One region of the Pseudomonas sp. GT1P32 genome, then DNA from elsewhere that is predicted to be linked to it. Evidence: riboswitches for the same ligand, from Rfam matches in the RefSeq annotation. Region 1 holds a riboswitch; the other holds the start of a gene.
The links. Region 1 has a riboswitch for cobalamin ahead of ACYZUC_RS06615 (CbtB domain-containing protein). Riboswitches for the same ligand answer to the same signal wherever they lie in the genome.

Region 1 (7,278 bases):
TTCTACAACGGTAACTGGCAGGTCCATGCCTTGCCGGGCTACGGTCCGGAACGCCGGGCCAATCCGTTTGCCACGTTCGAGGCGATTCCGGCGCAGGCGCGCTATCAATTCATGCTCGATAACGCCGAATACTTCGTGCGTACGTTTATCCGCGGGCCGGTGTGCCGTGGGCAGATCGCCACGGATGTGATTCGCGATAACTTCTGGGCGCTGTTCCAGGCGCCGGAACATGATCTCTACATCATCGACCCGATCTACCGCGGCCAGGCCACGCCATTGCTGGCCATGCCGGGGCAGAACGACGATGTCGGCAGCGTGCTGAGCCTGTGGCATGACTACCGCGACAAACGTAACGAGTATGAAGTGCTGCGCCGCGACAACTACGCCGACGCGCCCGCGCCGAGCTGGTCGACTTTATGGGCCGGCAACGACAACGCGCTGCTGACCATCTTCCGGCATTTCGACAGCGCCTCGGTGAACAAGGGCCTGATCGGCGATGTACCGCAAACGATGTGGCTGTTCGATTTCCCGTTGCTGGAGCGCACGTATTATCAGTTGGCGGTCAACTTCGATGTGTACGGCAACGTTTCCCATCAAGCGCAGACGCGCCTGTATTTCGACCTGATCCGTAATGGCGCCGAGCAGAATTTCCTGCGCCTGATGCCCGCCGATTCACGCGACGACTACCTCGACGACTGGTACCAGAGCAGCGGCAAATTCAAGATGTGGCTGGATTACGAGTCCATCGACAACGACAAGCCGACGGCACTGAACCTCGACGAAAAAGACCCGAAACGCGACTTTTCCATGCAACTGTTGGCCCGTTACGGCGAGCTCAATGCCAAGCCCGATCCGATCAATCGCTGCGACGGGGCCTATTGCTCGCGGCCGAACATCGACCCGGATTTGCAGAGTGCCGAGCAGGCCTTGAGTCGCCTGACCTCACGGCCCGCCGCCGGGTTGAAGGTCATTGATCAACTGCCGGAAGCGACGATGCTGCGTATCGAAGCCGCGAGCGGCAAACGCGAGGTTTATAGCCTGTTGCGCAACCGCGCGCACAGCAACGTCGCATTCCTGCTCGGTGAGTCGCTGCGTTATCAGCCGGGGCTCGACACGCTGACCATTTTTCCGGGTGTGCTCAGCACCTATCCGAACTTCATGTTCAATATTCCCGCCGATCAGGTGCCAGCCTTTGTCGAGGCGATGGAAAACGCCAAGGATGCCAATCGCTTCGAGAAAATCGTCGAGCGCTGGGGGATTCGCCGCAGTCATCCGCAATTCTGGTTCTATTTCCACGACCTGAGCCAGTACGTCCACGAAACCGACCCGGTGGAAGAGGGCGTGCTGGACATGAACCGCTACGAAAACCTCTGAATCCCCCTATCTAACGTAGGAGCGAAGCTTGCTCGCGAAGGTGTGTCAGGCGACATGTATGTAGCTGATACACCTTCGCGAGCAAGCTTCGCTCCTACATTAGGCAGAGGTATTGTCGTAATCTTTCCCGACAAAAACACTAGGACTTTGTGCGGCGCGATGATTGGCGTAAACTGCGCCCAAGCCTGCGAGGAGTTTCCATGACCGCTATTACCATTACCGACGCCGCCCACGATTACCTGGCTGATCTGCTCTCCAAGCAGAACACCCCGGGCATCGGCATCCGCGTCTTCATCACCCAGCCTGGCACCCAGTACGCCGAAACCTGCATTGCTTATTGCAAGCCGGGCGAAGAAAAACCTGAAGACACCGCGCTGGGGCTGAAAAGCTTCACTGCTTACATCGATTCGTTCAGCGAAGCTTTCCTGGACGATGCGGTTGTCGACTACGCCACCGACCGCATGGGCGGCCAGCTGACCATCAAGGCGCCAAACGCCAAAGTCCCGATGGTCAACGCCGACAGCCCGATCAACGAGCGCATCAACTATTACCTGCAAACCGAGATCAACCCGGGGCTCGCGAGCCACGGCGGTCAGGTCAGCCTGATCGATGTGGTCGATGATGGCATCGCCGTGTTGAAGTTCGGCGGCGGTTGCCAGGGCTGCGGCCAGGCAGACGTCACCCTGCGTGAAGGCATCGAGCGCACCTTGCTCGAGCGCATTCCCGAGCTCAAGGGTGTTCGTGACGTGACTGACCACACGCAGAAAGAAAACGCCTACTACTAAGGTGTTCGCTGCGACATGAAAAACGGCGCCCCGTGAGCGCCGTTTTTTTATGCGTTAGATTCGTTGGCCCTTTCGCGAGCAAGCCCGCTCCCACATTGGACCGCGTTCTCATGTTGAACTCGGTCCAATGTGGGAGCGGGCTTGCTCGCGAAGAGGCCGCTATGGCCGATACAAATGCGCATGTCCGGCGCGATACAGCGATGACTCACTGAACTGATCACTGCCCAACACCCGACCCACCAGAATCAACGCCGTGCGCCGAAACCCCTTCGCCTCAACCTTCCCGGCAATGTCCGCAATCGTCCCCACCACCCAATCCTGATCCGGCCAGGTCGCCCGATGAATCACCGCGATCGGGCAGTCCGCGCCGTAATGCGGCAGCAATTCAGCCAGGATCTTCTCCAGGTGATTCACCCCCAAATGAATGGCCATGGTCGCCCCATGCTGCGCCAGGCTGCCCAGCTCTTCACCGGCCGGCATCGCGGTCTTGTCGGCGTAGCGAGTCAGGATCACGCTTTGTGACACGTCCGGCAACGTCAGCTCCGCGCCCAACAGCGCCGCACACGCCGCCGTCGCGGTAACACCGGGAATGATTTCAAACGCAATATCGAGTTCGCGCAGGTAACGAATCTGCTCGCCAATCGCGCCATAAAGACTCGGATCGCCGGAATGCACCCGCGCCACATCCTGGCCGTTGGCATGGGCGATTTTGATCAGCTCGATGATCTGTTCCAGGTGCAGTTCGGCGCTGTTGACCACCTGTTCGGCGTTGTGGCCTTCCAGTACGGCGGCGGGCACCAGTGAGCCGGCGTAGATGATCACCGGGCAGCTGCGAATCAGCCGCTGGCCTTTGACGGTGATCAGTTCCGGGTCGCCGGGACCTGCGCCAATGAAATAGACGGTCATCGTCGTTTCCTGTCAAAAAAGGGGCTGGGCAAGGCTTCAGATGAAGATTGCTCATGATCGAAGGCGAGGATTATCGGGGATTTTGCGCAGCGCAGGCCAATGCCAGGGTCGCCTGGGCATATTTTTGTCGGGAAATCAGCAGTTTTGCCGGCGCCTGGGCCAGTTGTTCGGCAAGGGCGAGGGCGGCGCTTTCTGCTACGCCGTAGCAGCCGGTGCGCTCAAAAGCGATGTCCGAATGGTGGCTGAGTCGCGGTTTGTAATCTTTCAGTTGTTCACTGCTGAAGTACTTCAACGGCAGTTCGAGTTGTTTGGCAAGCTCGATCAGGCCCGGTTCGTCGCGCTTCAGGTCGATGCTGGCCAACGCCGTGATCTGCTGAAGTCCGATTTGATGCGCCTGTAACGCCTGATCGAGTAACGCCCGAAGCGTGCTGACGGGGCAGCCGCGCTGGCAGCCCAGGCCGACCACTAACGTCGGCGCTGTGCTGGTGTCGGTCATGCGTGGTATTGACCATCGCTTTTGCGGCGGAACAACCAGGCGCTGATCAGGCCCAGGGCCAGCCAGAATCCGAGGTTGGTCAGCTGCGAAGCGATTTTGAATTGCGCTTCCAGGGCTTCCGGCGCGAGCATCGAGTGCACTTCCGGTTGTGGTGCGCCGATCACGTGAGGGACGGCGAGAATCGCCACGCCCAGGATCTTCATCAGCCAATGACGGCTGAAAGCGATCAGCGCGATGCCGACGGCGGTGGACGCTGCCGTGCCGATCCACCAGATTTGCCGTTGTGCCAGGTCAGCTGCTGCCGTGCCCGGCAGTTCCGGCGGCAGGCCGAGGGTCGGTGCCAGCACGAAAGTGGCGTAACCGGCCAGGCCCCAGAGCAGACCCTGCGAGGTTTTGGTCGGCGAGCGCAGCGTGTAGAGGCCCGCGAGCATCAGGGCGAAACCGACAGCCACCACCAGGTTGCCGCCAGTCGTCGACAGCACGCGCTGCCAGCCGTCTTCCGGCTCCCAGGCTTCGGCATCGTGGGTGTGAGCGGCGGCACCGGCGGCGTGTTCATGAACTTCAACAACGGCCGGCTCGGATTTTTCGTAAGTCTCGGCCTGCAGAATCAGCGGAGCGACCCAGAAGCTTTGCAGCAGGGTCAGCAACAGAGCGGCCAGCAGCCCTGTGAAACCTGCGGTTTGCGCAATACGCTTGATCATGTCGGCAGGTCTCAATGGCACGGGAAGGCGGAGCTGTGACGGGTATCGTGCGCAGCGTTGTGCACCGCTTCGATGTGCGAGAAACCGGCGAAATACACCAGGCACGCGCCAAGGATCGATGCGCAGACGGCAGCGGTCAGGCGTTGAGCCAGGGTGGTCGTGGTGGTGCTGGCGGATGTGTGGCCGGTGCTGCTGATGATCGACATGGCGCTTCCCTCTGGTCTGTCAGCGGGTGGATAGAGCGCATGGAAGACCCCTGCGAATCGGGCTCGCAGAGATTCAAACAGCGCCCGCCCGCCGCGGGTTTGTTATTCAGTGAACGTAATCGTCACTTTGTGTTGCGGGCCGGTCTCCGGGCTCACGAGGGGTTTTGGCGTCAGCCGAAACCTGCAAGCGTCACCTTCCCATGCCGAACTGCTGGCACAGTGGATCTGACGCTTCGCTCGCTTACCGTTGCGGGGGCAGCACCGGACTGACATGGCTTTGAGTAAAGCACATGAATCACCGGTTTCCCGTTTCACCCTGTGAAGGGCACCCGTAACTAGGTGTGTAGGAGAGCATGGGCGGGGGTTGGGCGTCAATTGGCAAGGGTTCTCAACTTGGAACCGAGTCGCTCCCTTCGCGGGCAAGCCTCGCTCCTACAGGAAACACCGCCAACCTGTAGGAGCGAGGCTTGCCCGCGAAGGCGTCCTGGTGGACGCCACAAGACATTGACCCGCCCCCACACCATGCGTAGCCTTGCGCATTCGAGGTTCTTCGGCGTTTGCCGGAGCTAAGAAGGGAACGCGGTCGATGCCGCGGCTGCCCCCGCAACTGTGAACGGTGATGTTCGCTGCCACGCCACTGCAAACCTGTCCAACGGGTTCGCGGGAAGGCGCAGCCAACGCCAGTCTCGCGACAGGCACACCGTCAGCCAGGAGACCTGCCTCGACACGAATTCTCACTACAACCGGGCGGGGTGATCCGGTGGCGAACTCTTCCGCGCGCCTGTCGCTGCGGTCGTCGTCCCGTATGCCCGCCACCTTGCCAAAGGGCATCCGATGAAAACACTGGCCAAACTTCCCGTCACCATCGTTACCGGCTTCCTCGGCTCGGGCAAAACCACCTTGCTGCGGCACATGCTCGATAACGCGCAGGGCCGTCGCATCGCGGTGATCGTCAACGAGTTCGGCGAGCTGGGCATCGACGGCGAAATCCTCAAGCAGTGCTCCATCGGTTGCACCGAAGAAGAAGCCAACGGCCGCGTCTACGAACTGGCCAACGGCTGCCTGTGCTGCACCGTCCAGGAAGAATTCTTCCCGGTGATGCGCGAACTGGTCGCCCGTCGCGGCGACCTCGATCACATCCTGATCGAAACTTCGGGTCTGGCCCTGCCAAAACCTTTGGTCCAGGCCTTCCAGTGGCCGGAAATCCGCAGCGCCTGCACGGTTGACGCGGTGATCACCGTGGTCGACAGCCCGGCCGTGGCGGCCGGCACGTTCGCCGCGTTCCCGGACCAAGTGGATGCCCAGCGCAAACTTGACCCGAACCTGGATCACGAATCGCCGCTGCACGAGCTGTTCGCCGACCAACTGGCCAGCGCCGACCTGGTGATTCTCAACAAGGCCGACCTGATCAGCGCCGAAGACCTGGCCCGCGTACGCCTGGAAGTCGCCGAAGAACTGCCGCCCGCCGTCAAAGTCATCGAAGCCAGCAGCGGTCGCCTGCCACTGGATGTGCTGATCGGCCTCGGCGCCGGCTCCGAAGAACACATCGACAGCCGTCATAGCCACCACGATCATCACCACGACGGCGATGACCATGACGACCACGATCACGACGCGTTCGACTCCATTTCCATCGAACTGCCACAGGCCGACGAAAGCCTGCTGATGGACGCGCTGACGCAACTGGTGGTCAAGCACGGCATCCTGCGGGTCAAGGGTTTCGCGGCGATCCCGAACAAGCCGATGCGCCTGTTGATCCAGGGCGTGGGCACGCGCTTCGACAAGCATTTCGACCGTCAGTGGGGCGTCGACGAAGCGCGCACCACGCGTCTGGTGCTGATCGGCCAGGCGCTCGACGCCGCGCAACTCGAAGCGCAACTGCGCGCCGCGCTCAGCGTTTAACCCATGCACCTGCTCAGGACCCAGCCCGGCGGTTTCGTCTCGGATGACAACATTGCCGACCTTGGACAAACCCCTGCCGAGCTGGTGATCCTGTGCAGCGGCGATTCCAGCCTCGCGCTGCTCGCCGAAGCCGCGCAACAGTTGCCGGACGATTACCCGAGCGTGCGTCTGGCCAACCCGATGCAGGTGCAGAACCACGCCTCGGTCGATTTGTATGTCGACGAAGTGCTGCGCCACGCCAAGGTGATTCTGATCTCGCTGCACGGCGGCATTGCGTATTGGCGCTACGGCGTCGAGCGGTTGGTCGAGCTCTCACAGCGCGGCGTGCAGCTGATTCTGGTGCCCGGCGATGATCGCCCCGACCCGGAACTCAGCGACCTGAGCACGGTGGTTGCCGAAGACCGCGACCGGCTTTGGCATTACTTGCGTCAGGGCGGCATGGCCAACGCGCTCGATCTGTTTCGCTGCCTCGCCACTCGTTGGCTGGAGCGCGACTACAAGTGGGCCGAACCGCAAACCCTGCCACGCACAGCGATTTACCACCCACAAAAAAGCCCCGTCGAACTGAAAGACTGGCAAGCCGACTGGCAGGCCGATCAACCGGTGGCGGCGGTGCTGTTTTACCGCTCGCATTTGCAGGCGGCGAACACCGCGTTCATTGATGTTTTCTGCCAGCGTTTGCAAGCGGCGGGGTTGAATCCCTTGCCGATTGCCGTGGCCAGTCTCAAAGAACCCGGCTGCCTCTTGGTGGTCGAGGACTGGCTGGATGAAGTCGAAGCCTCGGTGATTCTCAACACCACCGGTTTCGCCCAATCCAGCCCCGAAGCGCCGCACTTGCGACCGTTTCGACGCAACATCCCGGTGATCCAGGCCATCTGCGCCCAGGACAACGAACCCGGTTGGCGTGC
Region 2 (7,278 bases), 1.1 Mb from region 1:
CGGTGGTTCGCGCACCCATTGTCTTCGGCTCCGCGCAACCCTTTTCGCCTGAGGCGGAAGACGTGTTGTTTCGCGCCTTGGGCCTCGTGGGCACGCCTTATCGTTGGGGCGGCAATACGCCAGATTCCGGGTTCGATTGCAGTGGCCTGATCGGTTATGTCTACCGTGACGTGACGGGCATTTCCCTGCCGCGCACCACGCGCGAGATGATCAGCATGCAGGCAGCCAATGTCGGCAAGGAAGGCTTGCAAACCGGCGACCTGGTTTTCTTCGCCACCAATGGCGGCTCCCAGGTCAGTCATGCCGGGATCTACGTTGGCGAAGGCCGTTTCGTCCATGCGCCAGCCACTGGCGGCACGGTGAAGCTCGACAGCTTGTCCAAGGCGTATTGGCAGAAAGCTTACCTGAGCGCCAAGCGTGTTCTGCAACCCGAGCATTTGGCGCGTAACCCCTAGTTCGCAGAGGTCGTCATGACCGCCCGCACACTCAATCTCGACGATTCCCTGTATCAATACCTGCTCGACGTTTCCCTTAGGGAAACGCCGCCGCTCAAGCGTTTGCGCGATGAAACCCAGGCGCTGCCGATGGCGCGCTGGCAGGTGGCGCCGGAGCAGGGGCAGTTCCTCGCATTGCTGGTAAAACTCACCGGCGCGAGGCGCTTGCTGGAAGTCGGCACCTTCACCGGTTACAGCGCGTTGTGCATGGCGGCGGCATTGCCGGATGACGGTTCGCTGATTTGCTGTGATATCCCCGGCGACTACAACGCCACGGCGCTCCGTTACTGGAAGGACGCGGGCGTTGCCGAACGAATTGACCTGCGCCTGGCGCCCGCGCTGGAAACCCTGGCTGGGCTGGATCAACCCGGGCAATTCGATTTTATTTTCATTGATGCCGACAAGGCCAACTATCCGGCCTACCTGGAGCACGCGTTGCGTCTGCTGCGCGTCGGTGGTCTGGCGGTGTTCGATAACACCCTGTGGAGTGGGCGGGTGCTGGAGCCGAATCCCGAAAGCGCAGACACCCGCGCTATTCAGGCGCTCAATCGCGCCTTGAAGGATGACTCGCGTGTGGATCTGTCGCTGTTGCCGCTGGGCGATGGATTGACCCTCTGCCGCAAGCGATAAACCCTGACACCAATCAACTGTGGGAGCGGGCTTGCTCGCGAAAGCGGTGTGTCAGTCAAATTTAAATCGAATGACACACCGCTTTCGCGAGCAAGCCCGCTCCCACATTGGTTATGTGTATGCCGGTTACTTAACTGCCGACACCCGCCACACCTTATTCCCCACATCATCCGCCACCAGCAAATCCCCCTGCTGATCAATCACCACACCCACCGGCCGGCCCATGGCTTTTTCCTCGTCATTGAGGAAGCCCGTGAGCACGTCAATCGGTTTACCGTTCGGTTTGCCAGCATTGAACGGCACAAAAATCACTTTGTAACCACTGTGCGGCTTGCGGTTCCATGAACCATGCTGGCCAATGAACGCGCCTTCCTTGAATTGCGCTGGCAGTCTGTTGCCTTCAGCGAACGTCAGGCCCAGTGAGGCGGTATGCGGGCCGACCGCGTAGTCCGGAGCAATGGCCTTGGCCACCAGGTCCGGGTTTTGTGGCTCGACGCGAATGTCGATGTGCTGGCCGTAATAGCTGTAAGGCCAGCCGTAGAACCCGCCGTCCTTCACCGAAGTGATGTAGTCCGGCACCAGGTCGCTGCCGATTTCATCCCGCTCGTTGACGGCTGTCCAGAGCGCGCCACTGTGCGGCTCCCAGGCCAAACCATTTGGATTGCGAATCCCCGAGGCGAAAATCCGATGGTTGCCGGTGGCGCGATCCACTTCCCAGATTGCCGCGCGACCTTCTTCCTGATCCATGCCGTTTTCGGCGACGTTGCTATTGGAGCCCACCGTGACGTACAGCTTGCTGCCGTCTTTGCTGGCGATGACGTTTTTCGTCCAGTGGTGATTCAGCGTGCCACCCGGCAGATCAACCACTTTGATCGGCGGCGACTTGATGGCCGTGGCGCCGTCCTCGTAGTGAAATCGCAGCAAGCGGTCCGTGTCGGCGACATACAGGTCATTACCGACCAGCGTCATGCCGAAGGGCGAATTGAGGTTTTCCAGAAACACTGTGCGGGTTTCGGCGATGCCGTCGTGGTCCTTGTCTCGCAGCAACGTGATGCGGTTCGGGCTCGGGACGCCGGCACCAGCGCGCCCCATGACTTTCTTCATGACCCAGCCTCTAACGCCTTTGCCATCATCGGGTTTGGGCGGCGCATTGGTTTCGGCGACGAGCACGTCGCCATTCGGCAGCACGTACAACCAACGCGGGTGATCGAGGTTTTCAGCAAATGCCGCCACTTGCGTTCCCGCTGCCGCTGTGGGTTTTGCGCCGTTCGGCCAGCCGATTGCCGGGGCGATGTTCACTGTCGGGATCAGGGTCTTGTTCGGTTCTGGCAGTCGAGGGGACGGGCCGGTGCCGTCGGAGACTTTCAGGGTGGAGGTCTCGCCGCAGGCGGCGAGCCCTCCTGTGAGGGCGATGACGAGAACGAGCCGGGGCTTGTGCATGCTGATCTTCCCTATAAATGCAGTGACCTGATCAATAGAGAAGTGCAAACCCGCGATGGTTCAACCGGTCAGCCGCTTGCTTCCTTGAACAGTACGGCGATGCCGGGATGATAGTTGCCCGCTTCGTTGCGCAACTTGCGGTAGGCGTAGGGGAAATACCAGGCGACCGCGCAGGTGTGTTCCTTTTGCAGGTCGTCGACCATGTCCTGGAGTTCTTCCGGCGTGGCGCCGTGCTGGGCCTTTTGTGGAGCGACGAACAGGCAGCCGAGTTTGAGGTCGCTGGCGTAGCTGATGCGCTTGGCGTCGCTGGTGATATCGGCCAGGGCCTGGGTCAGGTTCAAGCTGTTGACCCGTGGCCAGCGTTGCGTGGCTTGAAGGTAGGCGCGCTCCTCACTGGAGGCGATGAACAGGTCGGCGCGGGCGTTGCGTTCGCCTTCCTCGTTTTGTTTGCGGGTGGGTGTGTTCTGCAGCGTGACCATTTCCGCCATCCACGCGGCAGCCGAGAGCAAGCCGAGGTTGGCTTTTTCGTCGTACCAGTAAGGCGTGTCGTTATCGCCGCGCACCGCGTTGTAGCGGTCGATACAGTCAAACCAGCGCTCCAGCACCGGGCGCAGGAATTCCAGCTTCGGATTGCTGATGGTCATGCCTTGCATGTGGCTCACCCTTGTTATTGTGTTGTCAGGTTGTGGCGCTTTGATATCACTGCTAGGAGTGTGGCACAAGATTGGCGTCATTTTATTGATCGACGGCAGTTATTCGCCCGACGGTCTCCCGGCTTTAATTGACGCTCCACCCCCAACCCTCTAACCTTCGCGGCTTGTTTCAGGTGCTCTGTGGCGTCGGTCGACAGAGTGAAACAGGGAAGCCGGTGAGTGCGCTCGTTCAACCCATGAACAACCACGATCCCGGCGCTGCCCCCGCAACGGTAAATGAGTGAAGGCTGCGCCTTGAGCCACTGTGTCGAATGTCGATATGGGAAGGCGCGCAGTCAGGCGAAACGCCGCTCATGAGCCCGGAGACCGGCCTGATCCATTCAGCGGCATCACGGTGGGCGATGCCAGGCTTCTTGCCGTCTATTCTTGTGCCTGCCCGCCGTTATCCAGCCTCAACGGAGAGCTCCCCCATGACTGATACTCCCGATCGTGACGAACGCCATCTGGCGCGCATGCTGCGCAAAAAAGCCGTGATCGACGAACGCATCGCCAATTCCCCGAATGAATGCGGCCTGCTGCTGGTGCTGACCGGCAACGGCAAGGGCAAAAGCAGCTCGGCCTTCGGCATGCTCGCCCGCTCGATGGGCCACGGCATGCAGTGCGGCGTGGTGCAGTTCATCAAGGGGCGCAGCAGCACGGGCGAAGAGTTGTTCTTCCGCCGCTTCCCGGAGCAGGTGCGTTTTCATGTGATGGGCGAGGGCTTTACCTGGGAAACCCAGGACCGCCAGCGTGACATCGCCGCCGCCGAAGCCGCGTGGGAAGTGTCCCGCGAACTGTTGCGCGATCCGTCGATCGGCCTGGTGGTGCTCGATGAACTGAACATCGCCCTCAAGCACGGCTACCTCGACCTCGATCAGGTGCTCAGCGACTTGCAGGCGCGTCCGCCGATGCAACACGTGGTCGTCACGGGTCGCGGCGCCAAGCCGGAAATGATCGAACTGGCCGACACCGTCACTGAAATGGGCGTCATCAAGCACGCCTTCCAGGCCGGGATCAAAGCGCAAAAAGGCGTCGAGCTGTGAATCAACCACGTCATTGCCCGGCGGTCTTGATTGCCGCGCCGGCCTCCGGTCAGGGCAAGACCACCGTCACCGCCGCGCTGGCCCGTTTGCATCGCAATCAGGGACGCAAGGTGCGCGTGTTCAAATGCGGCCCGGACTTTCTCGACCCGATGATTCTCGAACGTGCCAGCGGTGCGCCGGTGTATCAACTGGACATGTGGATGGTCGGCGAGGAGGAAAGTCGTCGATTGTTGTGGGAAGCCGCCGGTGAAGCGGATCTGATCCTGATCGAAGGTGTCATGGGCCTGTTCGACGGCACGCCGTCCAGCGCCGATCTGGCGCGGCACTTCGGTGTGCCGGTGCTCGGGGTGATCGACGGCACGGCGATGGCGCAGACCTTTGGTGCGCTGGCGTTGGGGCTGGCGAAGTATCAGCCGGACTTGCCGTTCGCCGGCGTGCTGGCAAACCGCGTGGGCACCTTGCGCCATGCGCAATTGCTTGAAGGCAGCCTCACGGAAGGCTTGCGTTGGTACGGCGCGTTGTCCCGGGAAACCGGGATCGAGCTGCCGAGCCGGCATCTTGGTCTGGTGCAAGCCAGCGAGCTGAACGACCTCGACCTGCGCCTCGATGCTGCGGCCGAATCGCTGGCCAACAGCTGCGACGTTACGCTGCCGCCGCCTGTGGAATTCGCCGCTCCAGAAGTGAATGCCGCCGAGCCGTTGCTGGCCGGTGTCCGAATCGCCGTGGCCCGTGATGAGGCGTTCGCTTTCACCTACGGCGCGAGCCTGGATTTGCTCCGGGCCATGGGCGCCGAATTGTCATTCTTCTCGCCGATCCGCGACACGCAATTGCCGGAGGCTGACAGTCTCTATCTGCCGGGCGGCTACCCGGAATTGCACCATGTGGCGCTGTCTCGGAATACTCAAATGCTCAACGCCATCCGCGCTCATCACGCGGCGGGTAAGCCGTTGCTGGCCGAGTGTGGCGGCATGTTGTATTTGCTCGATTCGTTGACCGATGTCGAAGGCACGCGGGCGGAGCTGGTTGGTTTGCTGACCGGTGATGCAGTGATGCAGAAACGATTGGCGGCGCTGGCGTTGCAGGCGGTTGACTTGCCGGAAGGTTCGCTGCGCGGGCACACCTATCACCATTCGTTGACCAGCACCGAGCTGGAGCCGATTGCTCGCGGCCTGAGCCCGAATGGCGGACGCGGGGCGGAGGCGGTTTATCGTGAGGGGCGGATGACCGCTTCTTACGTGCATTTTTATTTTCCGTCGAATCCGACTGCGATTGCCGCGTTGTTTGCGCCTGACCTTCAGACCGCCTTCGCGAGCAGGCTCACTCCTACAGTTGACCGTGTATTACCTGAAGAAATGCAAATCCCTGTGGGAGCGAGCCTGCTCGCGAAGAGGCCATGACCGACAACGCATTCAGTCAGGCCGAACGGGAAGCGGTTTATCGCGCGATAGCCGAACGCCGCGACATGCGCCACTTCAGCGGCGGCACCGTCGAGCCTGAGTTGCTCCGGCGTCTGCTCGACGCCGCGCACCATGCGCCAAGCGTCGGCTTGATGCAGCCCTGGCGGTTCATCCGCATCAGTGACCGGGCCCTGCGCAGCAAGATTCAGTTGCTGGTGGAAGAGGAACGCATGCGCACCGCCGAAGCCCTCGGCGAGCGCACCGACGAATTCATGAAGCTGAAAGTCGAAGGCATCAACGACTGCGCCGAGGTGCTGGTCGCTGCGCTGATGGACGATCGCGAGCGGCACATCTTTGGCCGTCGCACCTTGCCGGAAATGGACATGGCGTCGTTGTCCTGCGCGATCCAAAACCTGTGGCTGGCGTCCCGTGCCGAAGGACTCGGCATGGGCTGGGTCTCTTTGTTCGAGCCGCAAGCCCTGGCCGACCTGCTGGGCTTGCCCGCCGGGGCCAAGCCTTTGGCTGTTCTTTGCCTGGGCCCGGTCAAGGAATTCTATCCGGCGCCGATGCTGGTACTCGAAGGCTGGGCGCAAGCGCGCCCGCTCAGTGAAATGCTGTACGAAAATTATTGGGGAGTGAGTCAATGAGTGTGGCGTTGTTGAGTGTCGCCGCAGTTGCGCTGGATGCGCTGCTGGGTGAACCCAAACGCTGGCATCCGCTGGTGGCGTTCGGCCGTTTTGCCGACCGCATCGAGCAACGTTTCAATGGTGGCGGGCGCGGCTGGCGCAGCCACGGCGTCACGGCATGGGTGATTGCGGTGTTGCCGCTGACCTTGCTGGCTACGGCGTTTTCCTGGGCGCCTTACGTTGGCTGGGTCGTCGAGATTCTCGCGCTCTATTGCGCCCTTGGCCTGCGCAGTCTCGGTGAACACGTCGAGCCGGTCGCCAAGGCGCTGCGCAGTGATGATCTGGAGGAGGCGCGCACACGCGTCGGCTATCTGGTCAGTCGCCAGACCAGCGAACTGGATCAAACCGAAGTGGCCCGTGCCGCTACCGAATCGGTGTTGGAGAACGGCAGCGACGCGGTGTTTGCCGCGCTGTTCTGGTTTGCCGTGGCCGGTGCGCCCGGCGTGGTGCTCTACCGATTGAGCAATACGCTGGATGCGATGTGGGGCTATCGCAACGAACGCTTCGAACGGTTTGGCTGGGCGGCGGCGAAAATCGACGACGTGCTCAACTACATTCCGGCGCGGCTGGTGGCATTGACCTACGCGCTGCTGGGCAAAACCCGACTTGCACTGAAATGCTGGCGCACCCAGGGCCCGACCTGGGACAGCCCGAACGCCGGGCCGGTGATGGCTGCGGGGGCCGGTGCGCTGGGTGTCGAGTTGGGTGGGGCGGCGATTTATCAAGGTGAATTGCATCAGCGTCCGCAGCTGGGCGAAGGCGTGCCGGCGGACGCCGACTCCATCGACCGTGGCTGGCAATTGGTCCAGCGCGGGGTATGGTTATGGCTGCTGATTCTCTGCGTGGGAGCTGAATTCTATGCTTGAACACGGTGGACGGTTGCGCAAGGCCGCGCT

Region 2: it holds a riboswitch for cobalamin, as region 1 does, so the genes downstream of both, cobO (cob(I)yrinic acid a,c-diamide adenosyltransferase) here and ACYZUC_RS06615 (CbtB domain-containing protein) in region 1, are expected to answer to the same signal.

What each region holds. Positions count from the first base shown of each region.
Region 1 is NZ_CM142704.1:1,464,419-1,471,696, reverse strand. Features, by position in the region: gene ACYZUC_RS06640 (fatty acid cis/trans isomerase) at 1-1,374, shown strand, start outside; gene nfuA (Fe-S biogenesis protein NfuA) at 1,575-2,159, shown strand; gene cobM (precorrin-4 C(11)-methyltransferase) at 2,319-3,065, opposite strand; gene ACYZUC_RS06625 (cobalamin biosynthesis protein) at 3,136-3,561, opposite strand; gene ACYZUC_RS06620 (CbtA family protein) at 3,558-4,262, opposite strand; gene ACYZUC_RS06615 (CbtB domain-containing protein) at 4,274-4,468, opposite strand; cobalamin riboswitch at 4,589-4,816, opposite strand; cobalamin riboswitch at 4,995-5,206, shown strand; gene cobW (cobalamin biosynthesis protein CobW) at 5,303-6,370, shown strand; gene cobN (cobaltochelatase subunit CobN) at 6,374-7,278, shown strand, end outside.
Region 2 is NZ_CM142704.1:2,543,108-2,550,385, reverse strand. Features, by position in the region: gene ACYZUC_RS11660 (C40 family peptidase) at 1-455, shown strand, start outside; gene ACYZUC_RS11655 (O-methyltransferase) at 471-1,124, shown strand; gene ACYZUC_RS11650 (PQQ-dependent sugar dehydrogenase) at 1,251-2,564, opposite strand; gene ACYZUC_RS11645 (hypothetical protein) at 2,633-3,217, opposite strand; cobalamin riboswitch at 3,372-3,606, shown strand; gene cobO (cob(I)yrinic acid a,c-diamide adenosyltransferase) at 3,688-4,299, shown strand; gene ACYZUC_RS11635 (cobyrinate a,c-diamide synthase) at 4,296-5,696, shown strand; gene bluB (5,6-dimethylbenzimidazole synthase) at 5,693-6,343, shown strand; gene cbiB (adenosylcobinamide-phosphate synthase CbiB) at 6,340-7,248, shown strand; gene cobD (threonine-phosphate decarboxylase CobD) at 7,241-7,278, shown strand, end outside.